2 regions of the Verrucosispora sp. WMMA2044 genome follow, and region 2 is predicted to be linked to the other one. Evidence: riboswitches for the same ligand, from Rfam matches in the RefSeq annotation. Region 2 holds a riboswitch; the other holds the start of a gene.
The links. Region 2 has a riboswitch for cobalamin ahead of metE (5-methyltetrahydropteroyltriglutamate--homocysteine S-methyltransferase). Riboswitches for the same ligand answer to the same signal wherever they lie in the genome.

Region 1: another riboswitch for cobalamin. It lies ahead of O3597_RS12755 (ribonucleoside-diphosphate reductase subunit alpha); the one in region 2 lies ahead of metE (5-methyltetrahydropteroyltriglutamate--homocysteine S-methyltransferase).

What each region holds. Positions count from the first base shown of each region.
Region 1 covers NZ_CP114913.1:2,820,196-2,834,901, forward strand. Annotated here, with positions in the region: gene O3597_RS12710 (siderophore biosynthesis protein) at 1-65, shown strand, start outside; gene O3597_RS12715 (IucA/IucC family siderophore biosynthesis protein) at 62-1,684, shown strand; gene O3597_RS12720 (IucA/IucC family protein) at 1,681-3,378, shown strand; gene O3597_RS12725 (alanine racemase) at 3,375-4,532, shown strand; gene O3597_RS12730 (iron ABC transporter permease) at 4,719-5,504, shown strand; gene O3597_RS12735 (iron chelate uptake ABC transporter family permease subunit) at 5,562-6,038, shown strand; gene O3597_RS12740 (ABC transporter substrate-binding protein) at 6,064-7,050, shown strand; gene O3597_RS12745 (ABC transporter ATP-binding protein) at 7,047-7,838, shown strand; gene O3597_RS12750 (ribonucleotide-diphosphate reductase subunit beta) at 7,917-8,912, opposite strand; gene O3597_RS12755 (ribonucleoside-diphosphate reductase subunit alpha) at 8,948-11,320, opposite strand; cobalamin riboswitch at 11,463-11,669, opposite strand; gene O3597_RS12760 (hypothetical protein) at 11,793-12,254, shown strand; gene O3597_RS12765 (hypothetical protein) at 12,330-12,662, opposite strand; gene O3597_RS12770 (hypothetical protein) at 12,659-12,856, opposite strand; gene O3597_RS12775 (helix-turn-helix transcriptional regulator) at 12,929-14,071, opposite strand; gene O3597_RS12780 (hypothetical protein) at 14,367-14,706, shown strand, end outside.
Region 2 covers NZ_CP114913.1:1,693,192-1,707,897, reverse strand. Annotated here, with positions in the region: gene O3597_RS07785 (LUD domain-containing protein) at 1-546, opposite strand, end outside; gene O3597_RS07780 (LutB/LldF family L-lactate oxidation iron-sulfur protein) at 531-1,940, opposite strand; gene O3597_RS07775 ((Fe-S)-binding protein) at 1,958-2,731, opposite strand; gene metE (5-methyltetrahydropteroyltriglutamate--homocysteine S-methyltransferase) at 2,962-5,199, opposite strand; cobalamin riboswitch at 5,310-5,521, opposite strand; gene O3597_RS07765 (alpha/beta hydrolase) at 5,589-6,323, opposite strand; gene O3597_RS07760 (ferredoxin reductase family protein) at 6,538-7,896, opposite strand; gene O3597_RS07755 (ABC transporter ATP-binding protein) at 8,244-9,176, shown strand; gene O3597_RS07750 (ABC transporter ATP-binding protein) at 9,173-9,895, shown strand; gene O3597_RS28530 (hypothetical protein) at 9,903-11,642, shown strand; gene O3597_RS28525 (FtsX-like permease family protein) at 12,221-13,063, shown strand; gene O3597_RS07740 (hypothetical protein) at 13,060-14,541, shown strand; gene O3597_RS07735 (FtsX-like permease family protein) at 14,459-14,706, shown strand, end outside.

The DNA of each region.
Region 1 (14,706 bases), 1.1 Mb from region 2:
CGCACGCCGTGAGCCGCGCGCTCGTCGAGTTCCGCGCCGGACTCGACTGGGTGATCGCGACGTGACCGATCCGGTGGAGCAGCAGCTGTTCCGCCGGGTGCTGGACGCCCTGCTGCGCGAGGACCATCTGGGCCTGAGCAGCGGTGGCGGTCCGGACGGCCCCGGCTGGTGGCAGGCACCGCACCGGGCCGGCCGGTTACGCCTTCCGGTTCGTCCCGACGGCTTCCAGCACACCGTCCGCGTCGCCCGCGCCGAGCTGAACGTGCACCCGCCCGGCCGGACGCCACGTCGGGTGGACACGCTGGCGGGCCTGTTGGCGCTGCTCGCACCGGGCGACGACGCCGACGCCGAGCAGGGGTGGCGCGCCTTCGTCGACGAGTGCCGGCAGGACCTGCTCGCCCGCCGGCTGGCCGAGGCGACCCGAGACGACACGTACGCCCGGATCGCCGCCGCCCGCGTCGACCCGCCCACCGGGTTCGGCGGTGCCCTGCTCGACGACGTGCTCGCCGCCCACGCCGGCCATGCCGTCTACCCCACCGACCGGTGCCGCCACGGTCTGGACGCCACCGAGCTGCTCCGGTACGCGCCGGAACACGCGCCCACGTTCGCGCTGCGTTGGCTGCCCGTACCGACCCGGGCTCTGCGGCTGCACGGCCGGCTGCCCGGCTGGTGGCCGACGACCGGCCGGGCCGGGCAGGTGCTGCTGCCGGTGCATCCGCTCACCGCCGACCGGTCGGCGCTGCCCGTGTTCGACGGACCGGACATCACCGTGCGGCCCACCCTGTCGATGCGGACCGTCGCCCTGGCCAGCGACCCGACGACGCACCTGAAGCTGCCGCTGCCGACCGCGAGCCTGGGTGCCCGCAACCGCCGTACCCTCGCACCCGACTCGCTGTCCGACGGCGCGGCGGTGGCCGCGTTGCTCGACCGCATCGCCGCGGAGCAGCCGCGCTTCGCCGACCGGATCACGCACGCCGACGAGAGCGTCTTCGGTCACCGTGACGGCGACGAGCTGCTGTCGTTTCTGCTGCGCCGGCTGCCCACCGGGTTGGAGCGGGCGACCGTGGTGCCGGTCGCCGCGCTCGCCGCGGCGGATCCCACCGCCGGCACGGTCGCCCAGCGGATCGGCGGGGACGACCCGGGTCGGCTCCTCGGGTCCTATCTGGATCTCCTGCTCGACTGGCATGTCTGCCTGTGGTTACGGTACGGAGTGGCGTTGGAAGCACATCCGCAGAACATCCATCTGGTCCTGCCGGCCACCGGTCCGGTTCGGCTGCTGTACAAGGACAACGACGGTGCCCGGCTGGACCCCCGGCACGCCGGCTCGGTCCGGCTGCGCGACAAGCGGATGTGGATTCGTCAGCCGGCGGAGTTGGCCGACGTGTTCGTCACGATCACCCTGCACCTGGCGGCGGCGGCACCGCTGCTCGCCCTGGCGGAACAGGGCGTCACGGTGCCCTCCCCCGCCGAGGCGCTCGCACCACGGCTGCGCGCCGCCCGCGACCGGTGGGGCGACACACCCGCCCGGCGCGAGCTGGTCGACCGGGTCCTGACCGCCGACCGGCTGCCGGTCAAGGCGATGCTCACCGCCGGCACGCTGCTGCCCAAGCACCGGATCGGCTGCACCGACGTGAACAAGTTCTACCGTCGGACCGGACCCAACTACCTGCGGAGCGGCTCGTGACCCCGCAGACCGCCGAGGCCGCCGCCCGGCCGGCCGAGCGCGCCGCCGACCTGGCCGCCGCGCACACCCTGCTCGCCTGCTACCTGCGCGAGGTGGCCGCGCCCGACGGGACGGCCGAGACCGTCGCTGGGCTTCTGCGGATCCGCCTGCCGCACCTCGGTCTGCTGCTGTCCTGCCGGCTGACCCGGGTCTCCCCCGTGCTGGCGCACCGCTACGTCGGCCCGGTCCGCTGCCGGCCGGTGGCGGCACCGGTCGACCGCCGTCACCCGGCCGTGCCGGACCTGTCGACCGCCGGCACGCCGGTCGACGGCCCGTCGGCACCCGGCGCCCTCGTCGACGACGTACCCGCCGTCGACGCACCGGTCGACGTCGGGCGACTCGCCCGGCTGCTCGCCGCCGAGCTGGCCGCCCGTACCGGGCTGACCAACGACGAGTTCGTCGAGCAGGTGCTCGGTAGTCGCGACGCGCTGGCCACGCTGTTGCGCGAGCGCCCGTCCCGCGACCCCACCCCGACGGGCGACCCGGTGGTGGACGGCTACGTCGACTCCGAACACTCCCTCGTGCACGGGCATCCCCACCATCCCAGTCCGAAGTGGCGCAGCGGCGATCCGGCGGGTTGGCGTCGCCACGCCCCGGAACTGCGCAGCACCTTCCGGCTCAGCTGGCTCGCGGTGCCCACCGACCTGGTGGCCGGCGACGGGCCGGTCGACGAGCTGATCGCACCGCTGGAGCCACCGGACGCACCACCCGGACACCACCTGTTGCCGGTGCATCCGTGGCAGCTGGACCTGATGCCGCCGACCGACCCGAGGGTGCGCGAGCTGGGCCCGGCCGGCGTACCGGTTCGGCCGACCGCGAGCGTCCGTACGCTCTACGCACCCTCGGTGGACCTGTTCCTCAAGACCAGCCTGCACGTACGCATCACCAACTGCCTGCGCAAGAACGCCCGGTACGAGTTGACCGGAGCGGTGGCGTTGACCCGGTTCCTGGACAGCGTGCCGCTACCCGCGCGGGTCGGGTTGCTGCGGGAACCCGGCTACCGGACCGTCGACCTGCCGGGGGCCGACGAGGCGTACGGCACGATCCTGCGGACCGGGGTGCGCGAGCATCTGCGGCCGGACGAACGGGTGGTGTTGGCGGCCGCGCTGGCCGCCACGCCGCTTGCCGTGCCGGACCCGTTCGACTGGTGGCGGGCCTACGTCGACCTGCTGGTACCCGGCGTGCTGCGACTGTGGCTCCGTCACGGGGTGGTCCACGAGGCGCACCTGCAGAACGTGCTGGTGGTCCTGGACCGCGACGGCCGCCCGGTCCGCCTGATCCTGCGTGACCTGGAGGGATTGAAGCTGGATCTGGGCCGGTTGCCGGCCTGGCCCGACCAGGTTCCCCGGCAGTCCGCCTACACTCCCGCGCAGGCGGTCCAGCGCATCGTCTATTGCCTGTTCGTCAACCATCTCGCCGGCCTGGCCGGTGCGCTCGCCGACGGTCACCCCGGCATCGAGCCCCGGCTGTGGCGGGCGGTCAGGGAAGCCGTCGAGGCGACGTACGCGCAGCTGGGTGAGCCGGCCGAGCTGCTTGCGCTGCTCGACGGCGCTCCGCTGGCCGCCAAGGCGAACCTGCTGGTCCGTTGGCACCGGGCCGCCGACCAGCAGGCACCCTACGTCGCGGTGCCCAACCCGCTCGGCGGTGCCGGGTGACCCGACCGACGTACGTCTACGATCTCGCCGCCCTGGCCACGCACGCCGCCGCCGTCCGGGCGGCGCTGCCCGAACGGGTCGAGCTGCTCTACGCGGTCAAGGCCAATCCCGATCCGGGGATGCTGCGCACCCTCGCGGCCACTGTCGACGGTTTCGAGGCGGCCAGTCGCGGCGAGCTGCGTCACCTCGCGGCGGTGCTGCCCGACCGGCGGGTGGCCGCCTTCGCCGGTCCGGGTAAGACCGACGCGGATCTCTCGGCGGCGCTGGCCGCCGACGTGCACCGGGTACACGTGGAGTCCGCCGCCGAACTGCACCGGCTGGCGACCCTGGCCCGGGCCGCCGGGCGTACCGTCGACGTGCTGCTGCGGGTGAACCTGCCGGTGGCGACACCGGGCGCGGTCCTGGTGATGGGCGGACAGGCGAGCCCGTTCGGGATGGACCCACCGGAGGCGGTCCGGCTCGCCGCCGACCCGCCGGAGGGCGTCCGGGTCCGGGGGGTGCACGCCCACCTGGCCAGCGGACTCGACGCGGCGACCGCCGCCGTGGTGGCGCGCGAGGTGACCGACTGGGCGGTGCGGCAGGTGGGCGCGCAGGAGGTGAACGTCGGCGGCGGCATGGCCGTCGACTACCGCCACCCGCAGCACCGCTTCGACTGGTCCGGCTACGGCCGGCTGCTCGGCGAGGTGGCGGACACCTACCCGGGCGTGCGGCTGCGGATCGAGCCAGGCCGCGCCGTCGCGGTCTACTGCGGGTCGTACGTGACCGAGGTGATCGACGTGAAGCGGTCCCAGGGTCAGTGGTTCGTGATCGTGGCCGGCGGCACCCATCACCTGCGGACCCCGGCGGCCAAGGGACACTCGCAGCCCTTCGTCGTGGTGTCCCGGGGCGGTGCCGGGCCACGGACCGACGGTGGCCCGGTCACCGTCGTCGGCCAGCTCTGCACGCCCAAGGACGTACTGGCCCGCGACGCCGTCAGCGGCCCGGTCGCGGTCGGCGACGTGCTGGTGTTCGCGATGGCCGGCGCCTACGCGTGGAACATCAGCCACCGCGACTTCCTCCTGCACGACCCGCCCCACTTCACCACCGGAGACCCGCTCGACGTGGCCCGGAACTGGGACCGCCGACCGACAGATCCGGTCAGTGACCGCTGTTGATCACCGTGATCCGGTGACGCGCTCAGCTCGACAGGCCGACGCCGGACATGACGACCCGGACCAGCTCGCGACGGATTCGCAGCTCTCGGGGTGACCGGGTGGTGACCGACGACTCGTCCGCTTCCCGCTGCCCTGATCTTGCTGATAGCTTCTTGCCATAAGTTTGCAAGAGCTAAGGGAGTGCAGATGGGTGCGGTGACCGCCACCGCCCAGCCCGGGAGCCGGCCGGACCTGCTCGGCGTGGCGGCGCAACGCCGCCGGACCGGGATCTGGCTGGTCGCGCTGACGGTCGCGCTGGTCCTCACCGGCGTGGCCGCGGTCGGCTCCGGCGCGATCGGCATCCCCCCGGCCACGGTGGCGCGGATCATCGGGCATCACCTCGTCGGCCTGCCCGGCGAGGTGACCTGGACCGCGCCGCAGGAAGCCATCGTCTGGCAGGTCCGGCTGCCCCGGGTGCTGCTCGGCATGCTTGTCGGTGCCGGGCTGGCCGCCTGCGGGGTGGCGTTGCAGGCCATGGTGCGCAACGTGCTGGCCGACCCGTACCTGCTGGGCATCAACTCCGGCGCCTCCAGCGGCGCCGCCGCCGCGATCCTGTTCGGCGCCGGCGCCGGCTTCGGGCAGTACGCCCTGTCCAGCAGCGCCTTCCTCGGCGCGCTCGGCGCGTCGCTGCTGGTCTTCCTGATCGCCCGCAGCGGCGGACGGGTGACCTCGATCCGGCTGCTGCTGTCCGGCGTCGCCGTCGGCTACGCCCTCTACGCCACCACCAGCTTCCTGATCTTCGCCTCGGGGTCCGCCGAGGGGGCCCGATCGGTGATGTTCTGGCTGCTCGGCTCCCTCGGACTGGCCCGGTGGAACGCCCTGCTCCTGGTCGCCGCCGTCGTGCTGGGCGGCATGATCGGATACCTGACCGTCGGTCAGCTCGGCCCGTCCGGTGTCCGGGTTGTAGCGGCTGCATCACGAGGGCCTGGGTAGGCAGTGGTACGGCCCCTCGTGGCGGATGCCGCGCTCCCGGTCGTACTCGGTGACCATGTGTACCCAGCGCTACTGCAGGTCGGTGGTCCAGGCCGTCGGATCCTGCGGGGTGTCGACAAGCAGGGGTTCGGGGGCCGGGGTGACCTCGGGTACGCCGGCCTTGGCGGGCGACGCCTCGACGTGCTGGCCATCGGCGACGAGACCGCCCAGACGCTCGGCGTGTCACCCGACCGGTTCCGGCTGCGGCTGCTCGTGCTCGTGTCGCTCAGTGTCGGCGTGCTGGTCTCGGCCGCCGGCAGCATCGGCTTCGTCGGCCTCGTCGTGCCGCACCTCGCCCGCCGCATCGTCGGCGCCCCGCACGTGCGCGTGGTGCCCGTCGCCGCGCTGCTCGGCGCCATCCTGCTGGTCTGGGCCGACGTGCTCGCCCGGGTGCTGCTGGCCCCCCAGGAGATCCCGATCGGCATCATCACCGCCCTGCTCGGCGCCCCCTTCCTGCTGGTCCTGATCCGTCGTCTGCACGCCACCGGCGCCTGAGCGCCCGATGAGCCGAGGAGCACCGATGAAGGCAACCCGTCTCGCCGTCACCACGGCCACGACCGTTCTCGCGCTGCTGGTCGCCGCCTGCGGCGGTTCCGCCGACGAGCCGGCCACAGCCGCCCCGGGATACCCGGTCACCGTCACCAACTGCGGCGTGGAGGTGACCTTCGACGCCGCGCCGGAGCGGGTCGTGCTGCTCAAGAGCGCAGCCGTGCCGTACCTGCACGCCCTGGGCGTGATGGACCGGGTCACCGCCCGGGCCGGGCAGTACCCCAGCGAGTACTACGACGCCGGGACCCTCGCCGAACTGGACCGCATCCCGCTGCTGACCGACAAGACCGACACCAGCGGGCACCTGCAGATCTCCAAGGAGGTGGTGATCAGCCAGGAGCCCGACCTGGTGCTCGGTGAGGTCGACAACCTGTCCCGCGACACCCTCTCGGCGGTGGACATCCCGCTGCTGGAGGAGCCGGCCATGTGCCCGGACAACACCGCCACCCCCAGCTTCGACGACATCTACCGCCAGCTGGAGACCTACGGCCGGGTGTTCGGCCGCGAAACGGAGGCGGCCACGGCGGTCGACGCGCTCCAGCAACGGATGGCGAAGATCCAGGCCGAAGCTTCGACGGCGTCCGGCCGTACCGCCGCCGTGCTGTATCCGACGGTCGGCGGCGGCACCACGTACGCGTACGGCACCGCCAGCATGGCCCACCCGCAACTTGAGGCGGCCGGCTTCCGCAACGTCTTCGGTGACACGCCGGAGCGGGTCTTCGAGGTCACCGTCGAGGAACTGCTCGGCCGCAACCCCGACGTGCTGATCCTGCTCTACAGCGACGGCGACCCCGCCGCGGTCGAGCAGGGCCTGACCGGCCTGCCCGGTGCCGAGAAGCTCAACGCGGTACGCGACGGCAACGTGCTGACCCAGCTGTTCAACTTCACCGAGCCGCCGACCCCGCTGTCGATCGACGGTCTGGAGCGCATCGTGCAACGGTTCGGGGCCGACTCGTGATCCAGGCGACCCGGGTGTCCTGGCGCTACGGCGCGAACCCGGTGATCGACGGGGTGAGCGTGACCGCGCGACCCGGACGTGTCCTCGGGCTGATCGGCCCGAACGGCAGCGGCAAGACCACGCTGCTGCGGCTGCTCTACGGCGCGCTGCGCGGCGGCACCGGACGGGTCGCCGTGGACGGTGACGACCTGGACGCGCTGCCGCCGCGGGAGGCCGCGCGCCGGCTGGCCGTGGTGGTGCAGGAGGCCGGCGGCGAGACCGCCCTCACCGTGGCCGAGCTGGTGCTGCTGGGCCGTAACCCGCACCTGACCACCTTCCAGCGCACCGGCCGGACGGACCACGAGATCGCGGCGCAGTGCCTGACCCGGGTCGGTGCCACCCACCTGGGATCCCGGGCGTTCGCCAGCCTCTCCGGCGGCGAACGCCAGCGGGTGCTCATCGCCCGGGCGCTGGCCCAGCAGGCCACCCACCTGCTGCTCGACGAGCCCACGAACCACCTCGACATCCGCTACCAGCACGAGATCCTGCGACTGGTACGCGACCTCGGCACCTGCGCCGTCGTCGTGCTGCACGACCTGAACCTCGCCGCCCGCTACTGCGACGACCTGGTGCTGCTCGGCCAGGGTGGGGTCGCCGCCGCCGGCACCACCGAGCAGGTCCTCGACCCTGCCGTTCTCGAACCCGTCTACGGCATCGGCATCCAGCGCCTCGACGTCGCCGGCACCATCCACCTGCTGTTCCACCCGACCGACCAGCCCGCCGTCGAAAGGACCGCCAGCCGGGTCTGAGACCGGCCGGCGGCCCGGCTCGGCGGTGATCGACAGGATCAGCGCCGAGCCGGACCCGGTCAGTGGATGGGACCGCCGTCAGAAGTCGTCGTCGAAGGCGACCGTGCCGGTGACCCCGACCTGGTAGGCCGACACCCGCCGTTCGAAGAAGTTGGACAGCTCCTGCACGTCCTGCAACTCCATGAAGGCGAACGGGTTCTTCGACCCGTACAGCGGTTCGATCTCCAACTGTGCCAGCCGGCGGTCGGCGACGTGCTGGAGATATTCGCGCATGTCGGCCAGGGACAGCCCGGACACGCCCTGTTCGAGCAGGTCGGCGGCGAACTGCACCTCGCACTCGACGGCCTCGGCGAGCATGTCGCGGACCTGCTGGCGCATCTCGTCGTCGAACAGGTCCGGCTCCTCGGCGCGTACGGTGTCGACCACGTCGAAGGCGAAGGCCATGTGCATCGACTCGTCCCGGAACACCCAGTTGGTGCCGGAGGCCAGACCGTGCAGCAGACCCCGGGACCGCAGGAAGTACACGTAGGCGAAGGCACCGTAGAAGAACAGTCCCTCGATGCAGGCGGCGAAGCAGATCAGGTTCAGCAGAAACGCCCGCCGGTCCGCGCGGGTCCTCAGCTCCCGCAGCTCGAAGATCGAGTCGATCCACTTGAAGCAGAACTCGGCCTTGCGGGCGATCGACGGGATGTTCTCCACCGCCGCGAACGCCGCGAACCGCTCCCGCTCGTCCGGCACGTAGGTGTCCAGCAGGTTCAGGTAGAACTGGACGTGCACCGCCTCCTCGAACAGTTGCCGCGACAGGTAGAGCCGACCCTCCGGCGAGTTGACGTGCTGGTACAGGTTGAGCACGAGGTTGTTGGCGACGATGGTGTCGCCGGTGGCGAAGAAGGCGACCAGCCGGGACACGAGGTGCTGCTCCGCCGGGGAGAGCTTGGCCAGGTCGGCGAGGTCGGAGTGCAGGTCCACCTCCTCGACGGTCCAGGTGTTCTTGATGGCGTCCTTGAAGCGGTCGAAGAACTGCGGGTACCGCATCGGCCGCAGAGTCAGGTCCATGCCGGGGTCGAGCAGCATCTGCCGCTGGCCGGTGTCGGGTTCGGAAACGGTGGTCACTGGCACGCCTCGCAGCTCTCGGGGTTCTCCAGGGAGCAGGCCAACGCCTCGGCGTCGCTGACCGCGACGACCGGCTTGATCGCCGGGGTGACGGTGACGGTGGCCTGCTGGATCCGGGTCGCGGGACGCGACCGCAGGTAGTAGGTGGTCTTCAGCCCGGCCTTCCAGGCGTACAGGTACATCGAGGAGAGCTTGCCGATGGTCGGCGCGCTCAGGAACAGGTTCAGCGACTGCGACTGGTCGATGAACGGAGCCCGGGCGGCGGCCAGGTCGATCAGCGCCCGCTGCGGCAGCTCCCACGCGGTCCGGAACAGCTCCCGCACCTCCGCCGGCAGCTCGGCGATGCCCTGCACCGACCCTTCGGCCCGCTTGATCTGCTCCCGGATCGGCGCCGTCCACAGCCCGCGCGCCTTCAGCTCCCGGACCAGGTAGGTGTTGATCTGGAGGAACTCGCCGGACATCGTCTCCCGCTTGAACAGGTTGGACACCTGCGGCTCGATGCACTCGTAACACCCGGCGATCGAGGCGATCGTGGCGGTCGGCGCGATCGCCACCAGCAGCGAGTTCCGCAGCCCGTGGCGGCCGATCCGCTCCCGCAGCGCGGTCCACCGCTGCGCCTGCGTCACCTCCGCGCCCCACAGGTCCGGATGCAACTCACCCTTCGCGGCACGGGTTTCGGCGTACGCCGGATGCGGGCCGAACCGCTCGGCCAGACCCGCCGACGTCTCCAGCGCGGTCAGGAAGATCTCCTCCTGCACCCGGGTCGACAGTTCCCGCGCCGACGCCGAGTCGAACGGCAGCCGCAGGGTGAACAACGCGTCCTGCAGACCCATCAGCCCGAGCCCGACCGGACGCCAACGCGGGTTCGACACCGCCGTCTGCTCGGCCGGGTAGTAGTTGATGTCGATCACCCGGTCGAGGAACACCACCGCCGTGCGTACCGTGGCGCGCAGCCTCTCCCAGTCGACGCCGTCGGCGGTGACGTGCGCGCCCAGGTTCACCGACCCGAGGTTGCACACCGCCGTCTCGGTGTCGTTGTTGACCTCCAGGATCTCGGTGCACAGGTTCGACAGGTGGATCGTGTTGCCGGGCGCACCGGTCTGATTGGACAGCCGGTTCGCGGCGTCCTTGAACGTCATCCACCCGTTGCCGGTCTGCGCGAGCGTACGCATCATCCGCCCGTACAGGTCGCGGGCCTTGACGGTCCGGACGGCCTTCTTCTCCGCCGCCCGGTACGCCTCGTCGAACGCCTCGCCGAACAGGTCCGGCAGCTCCGGCGCGTCCGACGGGTCGACGAGCGACCAGTCACCGTCCGCCTCGACCCGCCGCATGAACTCGTCGGGGATCCAGTTGGCCAGGTTCAGGTTGTGGGTACGCCGGGACTCCTCCCCGGTGTTGTCCCGCAACTCCAGGAACTCCTCGATGTCCGGGTGCCACGGCTCCAGGTACACGCAGGCCGCGCCCTTGCGCCGGCCACCCTGGTTGACCGCCGCCACCCCGGCGTCGAGCGTCTTCAGGAACGGCACGATGCCGTTGGAGCGGCCGTTGGTGCCCCGGATCAACGCGCCCCGACCGCGCACCCGCGACCAGGAGATGCCGATCCCGCCGGAGAACTTCGACAGCTTCGCCACCTGGTGGTAGCGCTCGTAGATCGAGTCGAGTTCGTCGCGCGGCGAGTCGACCAGGAAACACGACGACATCTGGGTGTGCCGGGTGCCCGAGTTGAACAGCGTCGGTGAACTCGGCAGGTAGGCCAGGCTCGACATCAGCCGGTAGAACCCGATCGCCTCGCCCGGCGTCTGCGACAGCCCGCAGGCCACCCGCAGCAGCCAGTACTGCGGCGTCTCCACCACCAGGCGGGTCTGCGGATGCCGCAGCAGGTAGCGGTCCGCGACGGTGCGCAGCCCGAAGTACTCGAACCGCAGGTCACCGTCCGGATCCACCGCGTCGTCCAGCTTGCGCGCGTTACGGGCCACGAATGCGGCGGTGGCGTCCCCGATCAGCCCCAGGCCGTGGGCGTACCGGATGGACTGGCTGAAGCTGGCCACCTGCTGCCCACGGACCTCCTTGTCCACGTACGCGGCCAGCAACCGCGCCGCCAGCTTCGAGTACTGCGGTTCCTCACCGATCAGCTCGGCGGCCGTCTGGATGGACAGCTTGTCCAGCTCGGCGGTGGTGGCACCGTCGTACAGCCCGCTGATGGTCTTGGTGGCCACCCGCAGCGGATCCACCTCGTCGAGGTCGGCCACCCACCGCTCCACCGCCCGGACGATCTTGTTCACGTCCACCGGTTCCGTGGCGCCGTCGCGTTTGCGGACCTGCATCACCTGCCGGCGCTGCTCCGACACAGCTGGGCCGGAGGCCGCCATCTCCCGCACGACCGTCACGTCTCTCTCCTCGCGCCGTCTACCGAGGGCCTCGGACACGCGGGAGGACGCCACGGAATCCGCGCAGGCGGCGCGGCCCGTTCATGGCGTCGGCCGTCCCACGCGGCCTGCGGCCGCCGCCCACGAGTGCGGGCGGCGTGCTGGCAGGTCTTCGGACTCGTGGGCGTGCTCGCGCGCTCCTACTGGCCGTCGCTTCCCAGGCCGGAGCCCAGTGCTTCGTGACGGCTGTCGTTCCCACTCACCGCTGCGGGGCAGCCCCGGATTTCCACCGGGTTCCCTCTTGCCTCGGCCGCCCCGGATGGGCGCCCGAACCAGCTACGGGTGACACCATATATGGGCGACCCACCAACGCAAGACACCAGATGGTGTGTCGGCGTGTCCGTGCAACGGATGTCCCTCCGGATCCGCGCTCGGGCGTCCCGGAAGGTTTGACGTGATCTGCCATGCTGGCCGCGTGAAACCCAACCTGGAGCGGATCCCAGGACAGCAGGACCGACTCGCGGAGCAGATCCTCGCCCGCGCGCCGCGACGCATCGAGCAGAATTTCGTACGCTCCCTCGAACCCACCACCGCGCTCGCCCTCGGCCGCTACGGTGCCCGCCTCGCCACCCTGGCGTTGCGGCAGAACTCGGTCGACCTGCTACGTCGCTCGGTGCTGGCGACCGGACTCGCCGGATGCTTGGCGTCCGATGACGACCGGGACATCATGGTGGCGCTGGCGGTGCCGTGGATCGTGGCACAGCAGCTCGGAGCATCCCCGGCCGAGGTGTTCGCCACGGTCAGCGCAACTCTTCCGGAGGGGCCGGCAGCCCGCCTGGTCCAAGCCTTCGGTGCCTGTACCAACATCACCTTGGAAGCCTTCGGCTGGGAGCTGGTGACGACCGCCGACGGCCCGGACTTCCGTCCGGTTCCCTGATCACGCTCGCCGCAGTGCCGGACATGAGTTGACGGCACCCCGCGTACGAAACTGCCTCCGGCTGGGCCCTCGACGCTACGACGTCCCGCAGGAGCACCGCGTCCAGGCGGTGAACCGGGTGGTCAGCTCACCCGCATCTGCGGCCGGCAAGTCGTCCAGCGCGGCCGTGAGCAGCGCGCCCACGTACATCGACAGCCCGACGCGATCCCGGCCGTACGCCTCACCGAGCCGTACCCGCGCCGGAGCGCACGGCCACACCGGTTCGCCGTCGCAGGTGCCGCACGTCCACTGCGGCCGGCGCGGTAGGTGCTGGTCGCCAAGGCGGCAGGGCAGGGCGTCGACAGCGCGACCGATCCGGATCGCTTCAGCGGCCATAGCGTCGCGGTAGCGCACGGGTCGCCCGGTCATGCCGGCCACCGCGCGTTACGCCGCGCCTGATCGAGCAGGCGTCGCCGGGCCGCGTCCTGCTCGATTTCCTGCCACCGTTGCCCGGTGCCGGCCGGCGGCACGGACCACCGCCGCCGCAGCCACCACCGAAACCTGCGCCACACGCCCACCGCCGCCACCTCCGCCAGGTCGTAAAGGGGGTGGCGGCGCTGCACGGGGGAACACCACCGCCACCCGCAAACATCGTGCGATGACGGCGTGTGCCCAGGTCAGAGGCTCGGTGTCCGCTACGGGTTGACGGACAGGCCCAAGTCGCGGACAGCGGCGTCAACCTGCCCGGCCAGGCGTCGGGAGGCCGTTGACACCGCGATGGACCGTGCCCGCTCCAGCACCCGCTGCGCCGAGCCACTGTCCCCGGCCCGGCCGTGGGCGATGGCCAGGTGCACGAGGTGCCGACCGTGCCAGTCGGCGCTCTCGGCCGTCTCGTCCACCCCCGCCGTGCCGGCGGTCAACAGTTCGACGGCTCGGTCGTTGGCCCGCGCGTCCCGGTCGCCCAAGTACCGCCACACGATGCCCTGCTGTACCGCGTAGAAGGCCGGGGTGTACCAGTACCCCCACGCGGGCAGTGGCGTCTCTGCCGCCTCGGTGGCCAGGTCGGCGGCTTGCGTGAGCATCTGCCGCACGTCGGTCGGGCACGCCCCAGCCATGGCCAGCCCACGCGCCTCCTGGCCGGCGGAGTACGCGCGCAACGCCGTGTTGGCTCGCGGATCAATCCGGGCGGCCCGGGACAGCCCGATCATCTCTGGCAGGTCGCCGCGACCCTCCGCCCGGTGGCCCTGGAAGGACAGTACGGTCGCCGTCAGGTCGGCGTTGCTGGCCTCTGTGGACCATTGCAGACTGCGGTCCAGCCATACACGGGCGGTCCGGTCGTCACCGTTGGCGATACCGAGCCAACCGGCGAACTGCGCCCACTGCGCAGCCATGTCGACCACCGCCGGCCGCACTTGGTGGCCAGCCTCGCGCAGCAGCGACCCGATCGTGTCGAGTTGGACGCGCACGGGCGGTAGGACGGCTGCGGCGCCGATGGAGTCCTCCAGCCGCCGGTATCCGGCGAGCACGTCGCCCAGGATGCGAACCCCGGCCAGATCTACACGGCCCGGATGCGCGGCGACGTAGGCAGCCCGCCGGCCGCCATCGGGAACGTCAACGACCATCGCGGCGAGCGCACCACCGGCGGCCAGCGCGTCATCGAGGCGGACGGCGACGTCGACGGCTGGCCGGGTCTGCCCTGTCTCCAGCTGATGAATGACGCTCTTGCCATGGCTCACCGCTGCGGCCAACTGACGCAGCGACAGGCCACGTTCTCGGCGTAACCGGGCCAGCTCAGCCGGGAATCGCGGGTCAACGATGGTGTGTGCGCTTGGTGGCATGGCGTTGCTCCTGGGCAGCGGACCAAGGCCGGCCACCGGCGGGCCGCCACAGTCGACGGTACTCAGCAACGGCATGCCGAGACAGCGGTCGACACGCGAGCCCGTCTTGCCGCGGACAAGCTTGTCCAACTCCGCTCGCCCTTCGTCCTAGTCCTGAGTAGTACGGCCCGATGCTTTCCTACGCTTCTCTGGCGCTTGACGATCCACACGAGCATCTTTCGTCCACTGCCGGTCGGACGTTCGTCTATGCTCGCTCGTATTTCCTGCAACTGCCGAGCGGTGGAGAGGGAGAGCCATGTCGGACTGGACGGACTGGCTGGAACGGGGGTCCTGGTTTGCGGCGATAACAGGTACGCTAGTTGCTGTCATCGTGGCCGTGCAAGCATCGAACACCTCCTCTCGGATGAAGGCGACGCTGGAAATGGCGAGGCCCTTTGTCCGCGCGTTGGCGCTCTCCCTGGACAAGCCAGAAATACTGGCCGCATACGAATCCGAGTGTACGACCGCCAAAGACATCCTGCACAGGAAGACGCGCCGCAGGCTCGGTGTGGCAGGCGTGCTACTTGGCTTCCCAGCATTGTCGGTCATCGCTGCCCTACTTCTTCCTGAGATTCCTAATCGCACCGAAATGCGGT
Region 2 (14,706 bases):
GATGTCGCTGGTGGCGGACGGGCCGCTGATCCAGGTCAGCGGCCGGTGTGAAGTGAGCCGGGCCAGCGCCTGCGGCACGCCCGCGACGACCTGGGCGGCGCGGATCACGCAGATGTGCAGATCGGGTAGGAGGCTGAGCACGCGGCGGCCCTGGTCGGGTGAACCGTCGAGGATGACGGTGCCGGTGTCGGCGATGGCGACGGCAGCGGCGGTGATCACGGCGTCGGCGGCGGCGATCTGCCTGTTGTCGAGGTCGTCGTCGGGCCGGGCGGTCACCGTCGCCGGCAGCCAGGCCGGTGGCAGTGCCGGTGGCACGACGACGGTCGCGCCGGTCGGCAGGATGGCGGCGACGGTGTCGGCGACGGCCGTTTCGGCGACCCGGTGCACGTGGGCGCGGTAGTCGGTGAGTCGGTCGACCAGCCGGTCGAGGTCGACCGGGGCGTCGCGCCGGTACTCGCGCGGCACCTCGACCGGCGCCGGTGCGGGGTCGAGGGCGGCGCGGAGCCGGGCGAGGATGACCTCCCGGGCGGTCACCGGCTCGCCCACCACTGCCGGAACGTCTGCGCCGGGGGCTCGGGCAGGTCACGGCTGGCGGTCCAGCCGGACAGCGGCGGTGGCAGGCCCCGACCACGCTGGCCGGTCAGCCGGCTCAGCCGGGTCGCGCGCTGCGCCGCCGCGTACAGCGCCGGGTGGTCCATGGCGTACGCGGCGGCGGCCATCGCGGCCGACTCACCGCGCGGATGCGGCGCCTGGTCGCGCAGGTGCACCAGCAGCTCCGGAATGTTGATCTTAACGGGGCAGGCGTCGTAGCAGGCCCCGCAGAGCGACGACGCGTACGGCAGCGACGCGTTGTCGGCCACCCCGGTCAGCTGCGGGGACAGCACCGCACCGATCGGCCCCGGATACACCGACCCGTACGCGTGCCCACCGGTGCGCTCGTACACCGGACACACGTTCAGGCAGGCCGAGCAGCGGATGCAGTGCAACGCCTGCCGGCCCACCTCGTCGGCGAGCACCGCGCTGCGACCGTTGTCCAGCAGCACCAGATGAAACTCCTGCGGCCCGTCACCCGGGCTCACCCCGGTCCACATCGACGTGTACGGGTTCATCCGCTCCCCGGTCGAGGCCCGGGGCAGCAGTTGCAGGAACACCTCCAGGTCCCGCCAGGTCGGCACCACCTTCTCCACACCCATCACGGTGATCAACGTGCGCGGCAGAGTCAGACACATCCGCCCGTTGCCCTCGGACTCCACCACCGCCAACGTGCCGGTCTCCGCGACCGCGAAGTTCGCCCCGGACACCGCCACCGGCGTGGACAGGAACGTCTGCCGCAGAAACCGACGCGCCGCCGCCGCCAGCACCGCCGGCTCGTCGGTCAACCCCGGATCCACCCCCGGCATCGCCCGCAGGAAGATCTCGCGGATCTCGGCCCGGTTCCGGTGGATCGCCGGCACCAGGATGTGACTCGGCCGATCCTCACCGAGCTGCACGATCAGCTCCGCCAGGTCGGTCTCCACCGGCGCGATCCCGGCCGCCTCGAGGGCCTCGTTGAGACCGATCTCCTGCGTCACCATCGACTTGACCTTGATCACCCGGTCGCTGCCGGTGGCCCGCACCAGGTCGACGACGATCGCGTTCGCCTCGTTCGCGTCGGCGGCCCAGTGCACCACTCCCCCGGCCGCGCTCACCCGATCCTCAAGCTGCTCCAGCAGCTCCGGCAACCGGGCCAGCACATCGGCCTTGATCGCGCTACCGGCCGCCCGTAGCTGCTCCCAGTCCGGCACCTCGGCGATCACACCAGCCGACTTCGCCCGGATCGTCGCCGTGGCATGCCCGAGATTGCGGCGTAGTTGCGGGTCGGCCAGAGCCTGCCGCGCCGCCGCCGGAAAGGTCTGCTCGCCGCGCAGGTGCCCGACGCCCCTCGGCGCGGTCGTCGGCATGCCGAGGAAGGCCCGGGTCACGATCGCACCACCTGTTCACCCCGCTCGTCGGCAACGGTGTCGTGTTCGGTCGAGGCCAGGATCTCGGCCAGGTGCACCGTACGCACCGCAGAACCCGACCGGGACAACCCGCCACCGATGTGCATCAGACACGACGCGTCCCCGGCCGTGCAGACCTCGGCACCCGTGGAGACCACGTGCCGCAGCTTGTCCGCCAACATCGCCGTCGAGGTGTCCGCGTTCTTCACCGCGAACGTGCCACCGAACCCGCAACACTGATCGGCCGCCGGCAGCTCCACCAGGTCCAGCCCCCGCACCTCACGCAGCAACCGCACCGGCCGATCAGCCACCCCGAGCATCCGCAACGAATGACACGTCGGGTGATACGTCACCCGATGCGGAAAGAACGCCCCCACATCGGTCACGCCGAGCACGTCCACCAGCAGCTCCGACAACTCGAACGTCCGCCCCGCCACCGACTCCGCCCGCGACGCCAACCGGACATCACCGGCCCGCCGCGCCGCCACCGCGTGCTGATGCCGCACCGACCCCACACACGACCCCGACGGCGCCACGATCACGTCGAACGGATCGAAGGTCCGCACATGCCGCCGCACCAATGGCACCGCCTGCGCCTGGTAACCGGTGTTGACGTGCATCTGCCCACAACACGTCTGCCCGTCGGGGAACACCACCTCATGCCCCAACCGCTCCAACAACCGCACCGTCGCCTTCGCCGCCTCGGGAAACAGGGTGTCCGCCAGACACGTCACGAACAACGCGATCCGCACGTCACACCTCCCACTCGCCGGCCCGCGCCGCCACGGAAGCACCACCGGGCCCGTAACGCATGATCCGCCGAGTCTGCCGTACGAGCGGCCGCTGCGCAGCAAGGTCACCACCTGCCACGTCGCGGTCCCGGGCGGGGTGCGGGTGCCCCGGTCCGGGCGCGGTCGGCGACGGGCTCACCGACCACGAGCCGGGCGGTCGCGTGTCGTCGGTACCGCCCGGCCCGGTGCGGTCAGCTCCCGCGTACCTCTTCGGCGGCGGCGACCAGGTGCCGCAGGGACGCCTCGACCTCCGGATAGCCGCGCGTCTTCAGGCCGCAGTCCGGATTCACCCACAACCGGCGGGCCGGCACGGCCGCGACGGCCCGACGCAGCGCCTCGATCACCTCGTCGCGCGACGGCACCCGGGGCGAGTGGATGTCCCAGACGCCCGGGCCGACGCCCCGGCCGTAGCCGATCGCGGCCAGGTCGTCGAGCACCTCCATCTTGGACCGGGACGCCTCGATGCTGGTGACGTCCGCGTCGAGGGCGTCGATGGCGCCGATCACCTCGCCGAACTCGGAGTAGCACAGGTGGGTGTGAATCTGGGTGTCGTCGGCGACGCCGCTGGTGGCCAGGCGGAACGCCGCCACCGCCCAGTCCAGGTACGCCTGCTGGTCGGCCCTGCGCAGCGGCAGCGTCTCCCGTAGCGCTGGTTCGTCGACCTGGATGACCCGGATCCCGGCGGACTCCAGGTCGCGGCACTCGTCGCGCAGGGCCAGCGCGACCTGGTCGGCGGTGTCCGCGAGGGGCTGGTCGGTGCGGACGAACGACCAGGCCAGGATGGTTACCGGGCCGGTGAGCATGCCCTTGACCGGTTTGCTGGTCAGCGACTGCGCGTAGGTCGACCACTCGACGGTCATCGGGGCCCTGCGCGACACGTCGCCGTAGATGATCGGCGGGCGTACGCAGCGGGAGCCGTAGGACTGCACCCAGCCGTGACGCGTGGCGGCGAAGCCGTCGAGTTGCTCGCCGAAGTACTGCACCATGTCGTTGCGCTCCGGTTCCCCGTGCACGAGCACGTCCAGGCCCAGTCGTTCCTGCAACCGGATGACCTGCGCCACCTCCGCGCGGATCCGCGACGCGTAGCCGGCGTCGTCGAGGCTGCCGGCCCGGTGTGCGGCGCGGGCCCGGCGCAGCTCGGCGGTCTGCGGAAACGACCCGATCGTGGTGGTCGGCAACTCCGGCAGGCCCAGCCGTTGCTGCTGCCGGGCGGCCCGGGTGGGATAGTCGCCGCGCTGCCGGTCGGCCGGGCGCAGCGCGGCGAGGCGGCCGCGTACGTCGTCGTGACGCCAGTCGGCCGGGGTGGCCGGCAGGGGCGCGGGCAGCGCCGTGGTGCCGTCGCGCAGCGCCCGGCCGAGCAGGACGATCTCGTCGACCTTCTGCCGGGCGAACGCCAGCCGCTCGGACAGCCGGGGGTCGAGGTGTGTCTCGGCGGACAGGTCGACCGGCACGTGCAGCAGCGAGCAGGACGAGGAGACGGCGACGTGGTCGGCCAGTCCGGCGACCGTCGCGCCGGCCGCTACGGCGGCCCGCAGGTCGGTACGCCAGACGTTCCGACCGTCGACCAGGCCGGCGACGATGGTCTTGCCACCAAGTGGTCCGGCGGCGGCGAGACGGTGCAGGTTGCCCGCGCCGGCGACCAGGTCCAGGCCGACGGCGTCGACCGGGGTGTCCAGCAGGGCCGGCAGCGCGTCGCCGAGGTCGCCGAAGTATGTCGCCACGAAGATCCGCGGTCGGTGCGTGAGCTCACCGAGCCGGGTGTAGGCGCGGCCCAGGGCGTCGATCTCGGCTGGGCTGCGGTCGGCGGCGTAGGCGGGCTCGTCCAGTTGCACCCAGCCGACGCCCGCGTGCGCCAGCTCGGCGAGAATCCGGGCGTAGGCCTGGACCAGGTCGTCGAGCCGGGCGAACGGATCGACGCCCTTGGCCAGCAGCAGGAACGTGGCCGGTCCGACGAACACCGGCCGGGTGGTGATGCCCAGGCCGCGGGCTTCGGCGTACTCGTCCAGCGCCTTCGCCGGGTTGGCGGTGAAGACGGTGTCCGGGGCGATCTCCGGCACCAGGTAGTGGTAGTTGGTGTCGAACCACTTCGTCAGTTCCAACGCCGGCTCGGCGTCGACACCACGTGCCATGGCGAAGTAGGTGTCCAGCGCGGACAGGCCCAGCCGGCTGAACCGGGTCGGGACCGCGCCCACAGCGACCGCCGTGTCGAGCATCTGGTCGTAGTAGGAGAAGGTGTTCGACGGGATCGCGTCGAGACGGGCGTCGCGCAGCGTCCGCCACACCTGCGCCCGCAGCCCAGCGGCGGTGCTGGCCAGAGCCTCGGCGTCGACGGTGCCGGCCCAGTACGCCTCGACGGCCTTCTTCAGTTCACGGTTCGCGCCGATGCGTGGGTAGCCGAGCACGGTGCTCTGCCCGAATGCGGTACTCACCAAGGGTTCCTTCCCTCGAAGTGTCCGGCGGACACGGGAGGGAAGACGGGTACACCTCGGGTACCGGCTTCCGCCCTGGTCCTCCCACGGGACCGCCGGCGACGCACGCCGGCGGCGTGCGCAGCACTGGCAGGTCTTCGGACTCGCGGGCATGACACCAGGTCGCCTACTGGCCGTCGCTTCCCAGACCTCACGGTCCAGTGCTTTGTTGACGGCGGTCGTTCCCACTCACCGCTGCGGGGCAGTCCCGGATTCGCACCGGGTTCCCTCTTGCGACGCCCCACCCACACGGGCGGGACGAACCAGCACCACCGGCCATCGTACGGGCCACACCGGCGGCTGGGCCCGGGGTGCCCGGCCTGCGGGACGGCGAGCCGGCCGAGGCCCGGCTAGCGTAGGTGCCGGGCGAAGAACCGGCCCGCGTCCTCCCCCGCGTACCAGGGCACACCCGTGTGTCCGCCCATGTTGGCGTGCAGCGTCTTCTCCGTGGAGCCGAAGGCGTCGAACAGCTCCAGCGCCGCCTGCCGGTCGTTGCCCTCGTCATCCCACTGCAACAGCACGTGCAGCGGAATGGTGACCTGCCGGGCCTGTTCGACGATGAGGCGCGGCACGAAACTTCCGGCGAAAAGCCCGGCGGCCACGATCCGGGGCTCGACCACCGCGAGCCGAATGCCGATCGAGATCACTCCCCCCGAGTACCCGACAGGGCCGCCGACCTCGGGCAGCGACAGGAAGGCGTCCAGGGCAGCCTGCGATTCCGGCACGGCCCGGTCGACGAGCGGGAGGACGAGAGCGTCCACGATCTCGTCGCTCACCGCCTCGCCCGCCGCCAGCACCCGGTGCAGTTCGGCGCGGGCCCGCTCGGCAGCGGCCCAACGCGGCCGGTCACCGCTGCCGGGCAGCTCGATCGCGGCGGCGGCGAAACCATCCGCTGCGGCGCGCCGGGCCCGCGCCACCAAACGTGGGTACATCCGGCCCAGCCCGAGTGGCGGGTGACCGAGCAGGATCAGCGGGACCTGTGCTGTCGCGAACGCGGGTGTCCACAGGAAACCCGGGATGTCGCCGAGCGTGAACGCGCGCTCGAGAACGCCGTCGTCGAGGTGTCGTTCGGAGGTGAATCGCATGGTCGTGCCTTTCGGGAGTACGCATGAAAGGCGCTCCCGGACGACCTACCGCCCGACCGTGACCCCGCGGGGGAGCACCCATGTCGAAACGTTCACGGGTACCACCTCCTCGGTCTCTCGCACGGCCTTGGACAAACTAGCAGCAGGCCGTCACGGTCCGCGACGGGTTTCCCGGGCCCCTTCCGCTCGCCCGCGCACTGTCGGCCGGTGAGGTTCACACCCCCAACCGGAACGCCTCGACATGCCGTTGGCGGGCTGGAACCCGCAGGGCGCGGAGGCTGCGCTGCACGGTGCTGGCCATCGCCGCGGGACCGCACAGGTAGACGTCGCGCTCGGCGATGTCGGGAACCAGGTCGCTCAGGCTCTCCGGGCTGAACGGCTGGCTGCCGTCGGCGGTGCGACCGGTCAGCAGATGCAGGCGGGCGCCCCTGGCCTCGGCCAGATCGCGCAGCTCACCGATCAGTACCGCGTCGGCGGTCGTGCGGGCCCGGTAGAGCACCACGACGTCTCCGGTCAGTTCCGGGTCCTCCAGCAGCGCCCGGATCGGAGTGATGCCGATACCACCGGCGATCAGCAGGGTGTTCTCCCGGGTACGGGCGGCGGTGGTGAGGGCACCGTACGGTCCCTCGGCGTAGACCCGGGTGCCGACCGGCAACTGCCGCAGCCCGGCGCTGGTGGTGCCGATCGCCTTCGCCGTCAGCCGCAGCGTGCGACCGTCGGGGGCCGCCGACAGCGACCACGGGTTGACCTGCCACCAGGAGTTGTGTCCCGGGAAGCGCCACCAGAAGAACTGGCCGGGACGGGCGCGCAGCCGGTCGAGGCGGTGGCCGGCAACGTGGACGGACACGGCGTTGTCGGTCTCCGGCACCACCGCGACGACCCGCAGCCGGTGTCGGACGTTGCGCACCAGCGGCACGACCAGGCGGTTGGTCAGCAACGAGCCGACCGCGAAGGCCCACAACCCCCACCAGTACGCCTTCGCGACGGCGCTGCCGGCGAACGAGGCGCCCTCGTAGATCTGGTGGATCACCGACAGCACGATCACCACGTAGACCACCAGGTGGATGGCGTGCCACGTCTCGTACGACATGCGGCGGCGGGCGATCCGTACCGAGGTGGACGCCAGCACGCCGATCAGGACTGCGGCGATCATGCCGAGTAGCACCGGCATCTGCCTGGCCAGGTTCGGGATCTCGGCGAAGAACGAGATCCGGTCGATCTGTGCGTAGCCGAGCAGCACGAACGTCGGGTGCAGCACGACCAGCCAGAAGATCGCGAACCCGGTCCAGCGGTGCCAGTTGGTGAGCTTGTCCATGCCGATCCGCCGTTCCAGGAACGGCACCCGGCCGATCAGCAGCAGTTGCAGTGCCATCACGAAAGCCAGATGCAGGCCGAGGAAACGGCCGATCGCGGTCAGGGTGTTGGGCGTCGGCCGGCTCGGATGAGCGAACATGACCTGAAGGATCACCAGGTTGACCAGGACAAACGTCCAGAGCAGCAGGTACGCGGCCCGAGCCTGGCCGGTGCGGCGCACCGGGCCCGCCGCGGCGGCGGTGAATGTGGTCGTGGACATCGTGAGCCTTCCTGAAGCGGTCCCGGTCGGGACGGCGTGAGATTTCATCGATTGCCCGGCAACACGGCGTGGTCGCCGGCACGCCGTCTCCGGCCGGTGAACCTCTCCGTCCGCCTCAGCGTGCCAGCGTCGGCGTGCGCCTGGAAGCTCGCGAAGCACGATCGCAACCTGCCCGATGCCGAGCCCGCGGGCGGCGAGGTCGCGGGGTGCCACCACGCCCTACCCCGCCGCCCGCGCCGCGACGTGCGACTTCCAGGAACGCAGGAAAGCCACCCAGGGGCATGGTCAACGAAGCCGCCGGTTGCGAAACCGCTTCAATCTGAGTCGGCGGGGGACGGAGGCAAGAAATGGTCAGCACACCGCTGTCCCTGCCGCAGTCGTCCGCGCGCGCCCCCGAGTTCGGCCGGGACGCGCTCATCGTCTGCGAGAACCTGGTGCGGATCTACCAGACCGGTTCGGTCGAGGTGCAGGCACTGCAGGGACTGGACCTGGCCGTGGCCAGCGGTGAGCTGGTCGCCGTCGTCGGTGCCTCCGGATCGGGCAAGTCGACACTGCTCTCCATCCTGGCCGGCATCGACGCCCCCACCACCGGGCGGGTCCGGGTCGACCGGTGGAACCTGCTGACGATGTCCCGCGCGGATCGGGTGGAGTACCGGCGGCACACCGTCGGGTTCGTACGGCAGCAGACGGCGAGCAACCTGATCCCGTACCTGACCGCGCGGGAGATGGTGGACCTGCCGATGACGGCGGCCCGTACCGCGAAGCGGGAGCGCCGGGAGCGCGCCGCCGAGCTGCTGGACAGCCTCGGTGTCGCCGACTGCGCCGATCGGCGCCCCGGGCAACTCTCCGGCGGGCAGCAGATGCGGGTCGCGATCGCGGTGGCGCTGGCCAACCGGCCGCGGATCCTGCTCGCCGACGAGCCGACCGGCGAGTTGGACGGTGCCACGTCCGCGGAGGTCTTCGGCGTACTCCGGGAGGTCAACCGCCGGTACGGCGTCACCATCGTGGTGGTGACGCACGATCCGGCGGTCAGCGGCCAGGTCGAACGGACCGTCGCGATCCGGGACGGACGCACCAGCAGCGAGGTGCTGCGCCGCACCACCACCAACGCGCAGGGCGACACGCAGGTGATCGCCGAGGAGTACGCCGTGATGGACCGGGCCGGGCGTGTGCAGGTGCCCCGCGACTTCCGTCAGGCGCTGGCGCTGACCCGGCGGGTCCGGCTGGCCCTGGAACCCGACCACATCACGATCCGCCCCGACTCGGAAGGCGACGAATGAGCAGCGAGCCGCTGCTGCGCGTGCGCGACGTGCACCGGCGCTTCCGCACCGGGCCGACCGTCGTACACGCCCTGCGCGGCGTGTCGTTCGACGTGGCCGCCGGCTCCATGGTGGCGCTCGTCGGCCGCTCCGGCTCGGGCAAGACCACCCTGCTCAACACCGTCGGCGGCCTCGATCGCCCGGACGCCGGCACCGTGCACGTCGACGGCACCGACGTCACCGCCCTCGACGAGGACGGCCTGTCCCGGTTACGACGCGAGAAGGTGTCCTACGTCTTCCAGAGCTTCGGGTTGATCCCGGTGCTGTCGGCCGCGGAGAACGTCGCCGCCCCGCTGCGCCTGGCCCGTGTCGCCCCGGCCGAGCGCGACCGCCGGGTCGAGTTGCTGCTGGACCTGGTCGGCCTGGCCGACCACGCCCGGCAGCGGCCGGCCGAGCTGTCCGGCGGCCAGCAGCAGCGGGTGGCGATCGCCCGCGCGCTGGCCGCCTCGCCCCGGCTCCTGGTCGCCGACGAGCCCACCGGGCAACTGGACGCCGAGACCGGCCTGTCGGTGATGGCCCTGCTGCGCGGAGTGGTCGAATCCGAAGGCGTCACCGCACTCGTGTCCACCCACGACCCGGTGATGATGGCACTTGCCGACCGGGTGATCCGCATCGACGACGGGCAGCTCACCGACGAGACGGCCGGGCAACCGTCCGAGCCAGTGCCGGACGGCCGGTGACGCGCCGATGCTGAGGCTGGTCCGCCGGCGCGCCCGCGCGCAGTGGCCGTTGCTCGCGGCTCTCGTCGGAATCGTCACGGTCGGCGCGACCCTGCTGGGCACCTGCACCCTGCTGAGTACCCGCACCACCGAGCGGGCGCTGGAGGTCGCCATGGCCCACGCCGCTCCCGCCGCCGTCGACGTGACCGTCTACACCGGCACCGTCGAGGGCCGGGACACCCGGTCCGTCGCCGCCGACACCCGGGTCGCGGTGACGGCCGCGCTCGACCCGTTCCCGGTGACCACCAGCGCGCGGGCGTCGACGGTGCTGCGGGCGCTGCCGCCCGCGCTCGCCCCGGGCACCACCGTCCCGGCGCAGGCGTACCTGTCGGGGCTGGACGATCTGCCGACCCGAGCCGAGTTGGTCACCGGACGCTGGCCGCGCGACCCTGGTGACACCGTGCTGCTGGAGTCCACCGCCCAGTTGCTCGGCCTCGCCCCCGGTCGCCGGGTGCGCCTCGGCGCCGAGTTGGCGCACGCGCCCGTCCCGGCCATCGACGTGACGGTCGTCGGCGTGGTCCGCCCGCTGCCGGGGCGCGGCTGGGACCGCGACCCGCTGGGCGCGGCCGGTTCCGCCGCCGGCCACCAGGACGGCCGCTTCCGGCAGCCGGTGAACGCCTACGGCCCGTTCCTCGTCGACCTCGCCGACCTGGTGACCACGGGTGCCACCGTCGACCGGATGGAGGTCACCGCCCACCCGGACCTGTCCCAGGCCAACCGCCGCGACCTGGAGACCGTGGCCGGGGCCGTCCGCGGCGCCGACCGTCGGTTGGCGGCCGTCCTCGGTGACCGCGTCCGGCTCGCCCGGGTCGCCTCCGACCTGCCAATGACCCTGCGCTCCAGCGACGACCAGCGGCACGTCACCGCCGCCGTCGTACTCGCCGTCGCCGTCCTCGGCGGTGTCCTGACCGCGACGGCACTCGTCCTCGCCGGCCGGCTGACCGCCGGCGTACGCGCCGACGAGACCGCGCTGCGGTCCGCCCTCGGCACCAGTCGCCGCCAACTCGCCGCCACCGCGACGCTCGATGCCGTCGTCGCCGCCGTCGCCGCCGCGCTCTCGATACCGGCCTCGTCGGCCGTGCATGCCGGCCTGACCCACCTGCCGCCGCTGGACGGCGCCGGCCTGACCGCCCGGCCGGCCATCACCGGTGTCCAGGTCCTCGCGGTGACCGGCGGTGCGCTGGTGCTCGCCGCCGTCCTCACCGTCCTGGCGATCCGGCCCGGGCCGGCGCCCGGCGCACCCGCCGCGACCTGCTGGCCCGGTCCGGCACCGACCTGCTGCTCGCGGTGTTCGCCGCCGCCGGCTGGTGGCAGCTGTACGCGCAGCCCACCGCCGCCAGCCCGCGCGCCGACGTGGTCCGGGTCCTCGCGCCGGCGCTGCTGCTCACCGCGGGCGCCGCCCTGGCGCTGCGGGTGGTGCTGCCCGCCCTGCGCGGCGTCGACCGGTTGGCGTACCGAGCCCGTGGGCTGGCGCTCCCGCTGGCTGTCGCCGAGGCCGCCCGCCGGCCCCAGGCGGTCGCCGCCGGGCTGCTCGTCGGGCTGGCCTGCGCGGCCGGCACCTTCGGCGTCGCCCTCGACACCACGTGGCAGCAGTCGCAGCGCGACCAGGCCGCGCTCTCCGTCGGCACCGACCTGGCACTCGCCCTCAGCACGGCGCCGGCGCCCGGAGAGGGCGCGGTCGTCGGCGCGGTCACCGAGGGGACGGTGAGTCCGGCCCTCGACCGAGGTACGGCGGTCGGTCAGTGGCTCGGCACCGCCGGCGACGCGCCGCGCCTGGTCGCCGTCGACACCAGCCGCGCCGACGCGCTGCTGCGCGGGCGGCTCGACCGGGACCGCACGTGGACCGACGTGGCAGCGCTGCTGGCCCCACCGACCCGCGTCACCGGCGTCCCCGTTCCGGCTGGTGCCCCGCTTGTGCTGACCGGAGCCGCGACCGGCGACACCACTCTCGCCGTGACGCCCCGGCTGCTCCTGCAGGATGCCACCGGCCTGCGCATACCCTGCACCGGTCCCGCCGTGCCACTCGACGGCCGGGCGCACCGGTTGCCCGCGTGCGCGACCGCCGACGGACTGAGCCTCGTCGCGGTGTCCCTGCCGGTCGAGGCCGGGCCGGATGCCGGGTACGGGGTCGGTGGCCGCGTCGCCATCGCCGTCACTCTCACCGTGCCGCCCGCCGGATCGGCGGAGGAAACGGACTGGACCGCCACGTCGGTGTCGCAGGTGCCGAGCACGCTGCGCGACCCGACCGTCGGGCTCTCGGCCACGCCGGCGGGGACCGCGCTGCGGATGGCGGCGACCGTCGACCTCGGCAGCGTCGCGTACGCCGCCCCCAACCTCGTCGCCACCGCCTTCCCGGCCCCCGGCCCGGTGCCCGTCGCCGTCTCCGCCCGCTTCGCCGACGAGGTCGGTACCGACATCGGCAGCCAGCTCAGCGTCACGGTCGGCATCACGCCCGTCCCGATCGTCGTCACCGACGTCGTGCCTACCGGGCCGTCCGCCCCCGGGGCCGTGGCCGTCCTGGCCGACCTGGACCTGCTGTCCCGCGCCCGCGCCGTCACCGGCGACCTGACGTTCCCGGTCGACGCCTGGTGGGTCGGCGACCCGGCCAGACCCGGTGCCGCCGACCGGGCCACCGCCCTGCACCTGGGCACCGTAACGACCCGCGAGGCGGAGACCGCCCGGCTCACCAGCGGCCCGCTGCACGCCGGGCTGCCGGCCGCGCTGCGGCTCGTCGTGCCGGCCGCGGCCCTGCTGCTGCTCGCCGGCGTCGTCCTGCACGTCACCTGCGACCTGCAGGCCCGCGCCGTGGAGGTGGCGCGGCTACGCGGCCTGGGGATGTCCCGACGAGACATCCGGGCCGTGCTGCTCGGCCAGCACGCCGGCGTTCTGCTGCCCCTGCTCGCGGCGGGCGCGGCCGTCGGCGCGCTCGCCACCCGCGTCGTCGCTCCCCTGCTCGTACGCTCCGACTCCGGTGCCGCGCCCGTGCCGGCCGCCCAGCCACACTGGCCCTGGCCGGCCGAGGCCGCGCTGCTGGCCGTACTGCTGGCCGGATCCCTGCTGGCGGTCGCCGTGGTGGTGGTCGTCCAGGTCCGTCGGGCCGACGCCGCGCACCTGCGGGTGGCGCCGTGAACCGGTGGCTGACCCGCCGGTGGCCGACGCCGCACTGGCCCAGCGTCCGCGGCCGGGGCCGCACCGACGCCGGGCCGCTGCTGCTCACCGCCGCCGTCATCGCGGCCGTCGCGCTGCTCGCCGGGGCGGTGCCGGCGCTGCTCCGGGTCGCCGCCGACGACGCCGTCCAGGACACGGTGCGCCGCGCCGGCCACGACTCGAACGTCCTCGTCCACGCCAACTGGGCACGCGACGACGGTCCCACCGGCGGGCGGATCCGGATGCCCCGCCTCGCCGAGGACGTCGACGACTTCCGCGCCCGGGCGACGTACGCGCTCGGGACCGACCTGGACGCGGCGCTGCTGCCGCCCATCGCCGTTGTCACCAGCCCGAGCCTCACCGTCACCGACGGCGACCGACCGCGTACCCTCCAGGTCACCTACCTGGCCGATGACCTCGGCGGCCCGGACGTGACCTGGATCGCCGGCGACGCACCCGGCCCCGCCACACCCGGGCGGTCCGCCGAGATCCCCCACAACGGACCGCCCTGGCCGATACAGGTCGGCCTGTCCGAGGCGGACGCCGCCGCGCTGCACCTCGGCCCCGGCGATCGAATTCCGGTCCGGGACGGTCAGGGCCACGACAAGGACGTCCGGATCAGCGGGATCTACCGACCCGTGGACAGCGCCGACCCCGCCTGGCGACTCGCCCCGGCCCTGCTGCGACCCGTGCCCGGCGCCGACGGCGTGGGCACCACCCGGATCGCCGGACTGCTGTCGCGCGAGTCGCTGCCGGACGCCCGGCTCGCCTTCGACGAGGACCAGCTGCGGCGCACCGTCCACTTCGCTCCCGAACCCGACGCGCTCGCCTGGGACGCCACCGCGCCGCTCGTCAGGCAGGTGGTCACGCTCAAGGCGACCTCCGGCTCGTCAGGCGCCCGCGACCAGTCCCTGAAATGGGAATCACAGCTCGACACCGTGGTGCGCGACGCCCGTACCCAGATCAGTGCCGCCTCGGCACAGGCCGCCGTCCTGCTCGCCGGGCTCCTGACCGGTACGGTGCTGGTCCTGCTACTCGCCGCCGATCTGCTGGTCCGCCGGCGTACCGCTGTGCTGAGCGCCGCCCGGCAGCGTGGGGCTGCGCTACCCGACCTCGGTGCGGAACTGCTCATCGAGTCCAGCCTGGTGTCCCTGTCGGCCGCCGCCGTGGGGCTCGCGCTCGCCCGCGCGGGTCACTCCCGGCGTCTCCTGGACCTGGACCGTTCCCGTGGTCCTGGCCGGTGCTGTCGGCGGGTCGACGTTCGGCATCCTCGCCGCCGCCCGCGCCAGCCGCGACCGGCGCCAACCCGCCAACCCGGCCGCGCGCCGCCGGATCCTGGCCACCGGTCGGTTGCGCCGCGCCGCCGTGGAGGTCGCTGTGCTGATCGCCGCGGTCGCCGCCGTCGTGACCCTGCACCAGCGCGGGCTGCTACCCGTCGCCGCCGACGGCGACACCGGTGAGCTGACCGGCGACCTGGTCCTACCGGTCAGCGCCGTGGCGCTGGGCGTGCTCGCCGGCACGCTCGTCCTGCTGCGGCTGCTACCCGTCGGAGTGCGGCTCGCGCTCCGGCAGGCCCTGCGCTCGCGCCGCCCGCTGGCCGTGTTCGGTGCCGCCCAGGCGGCCAC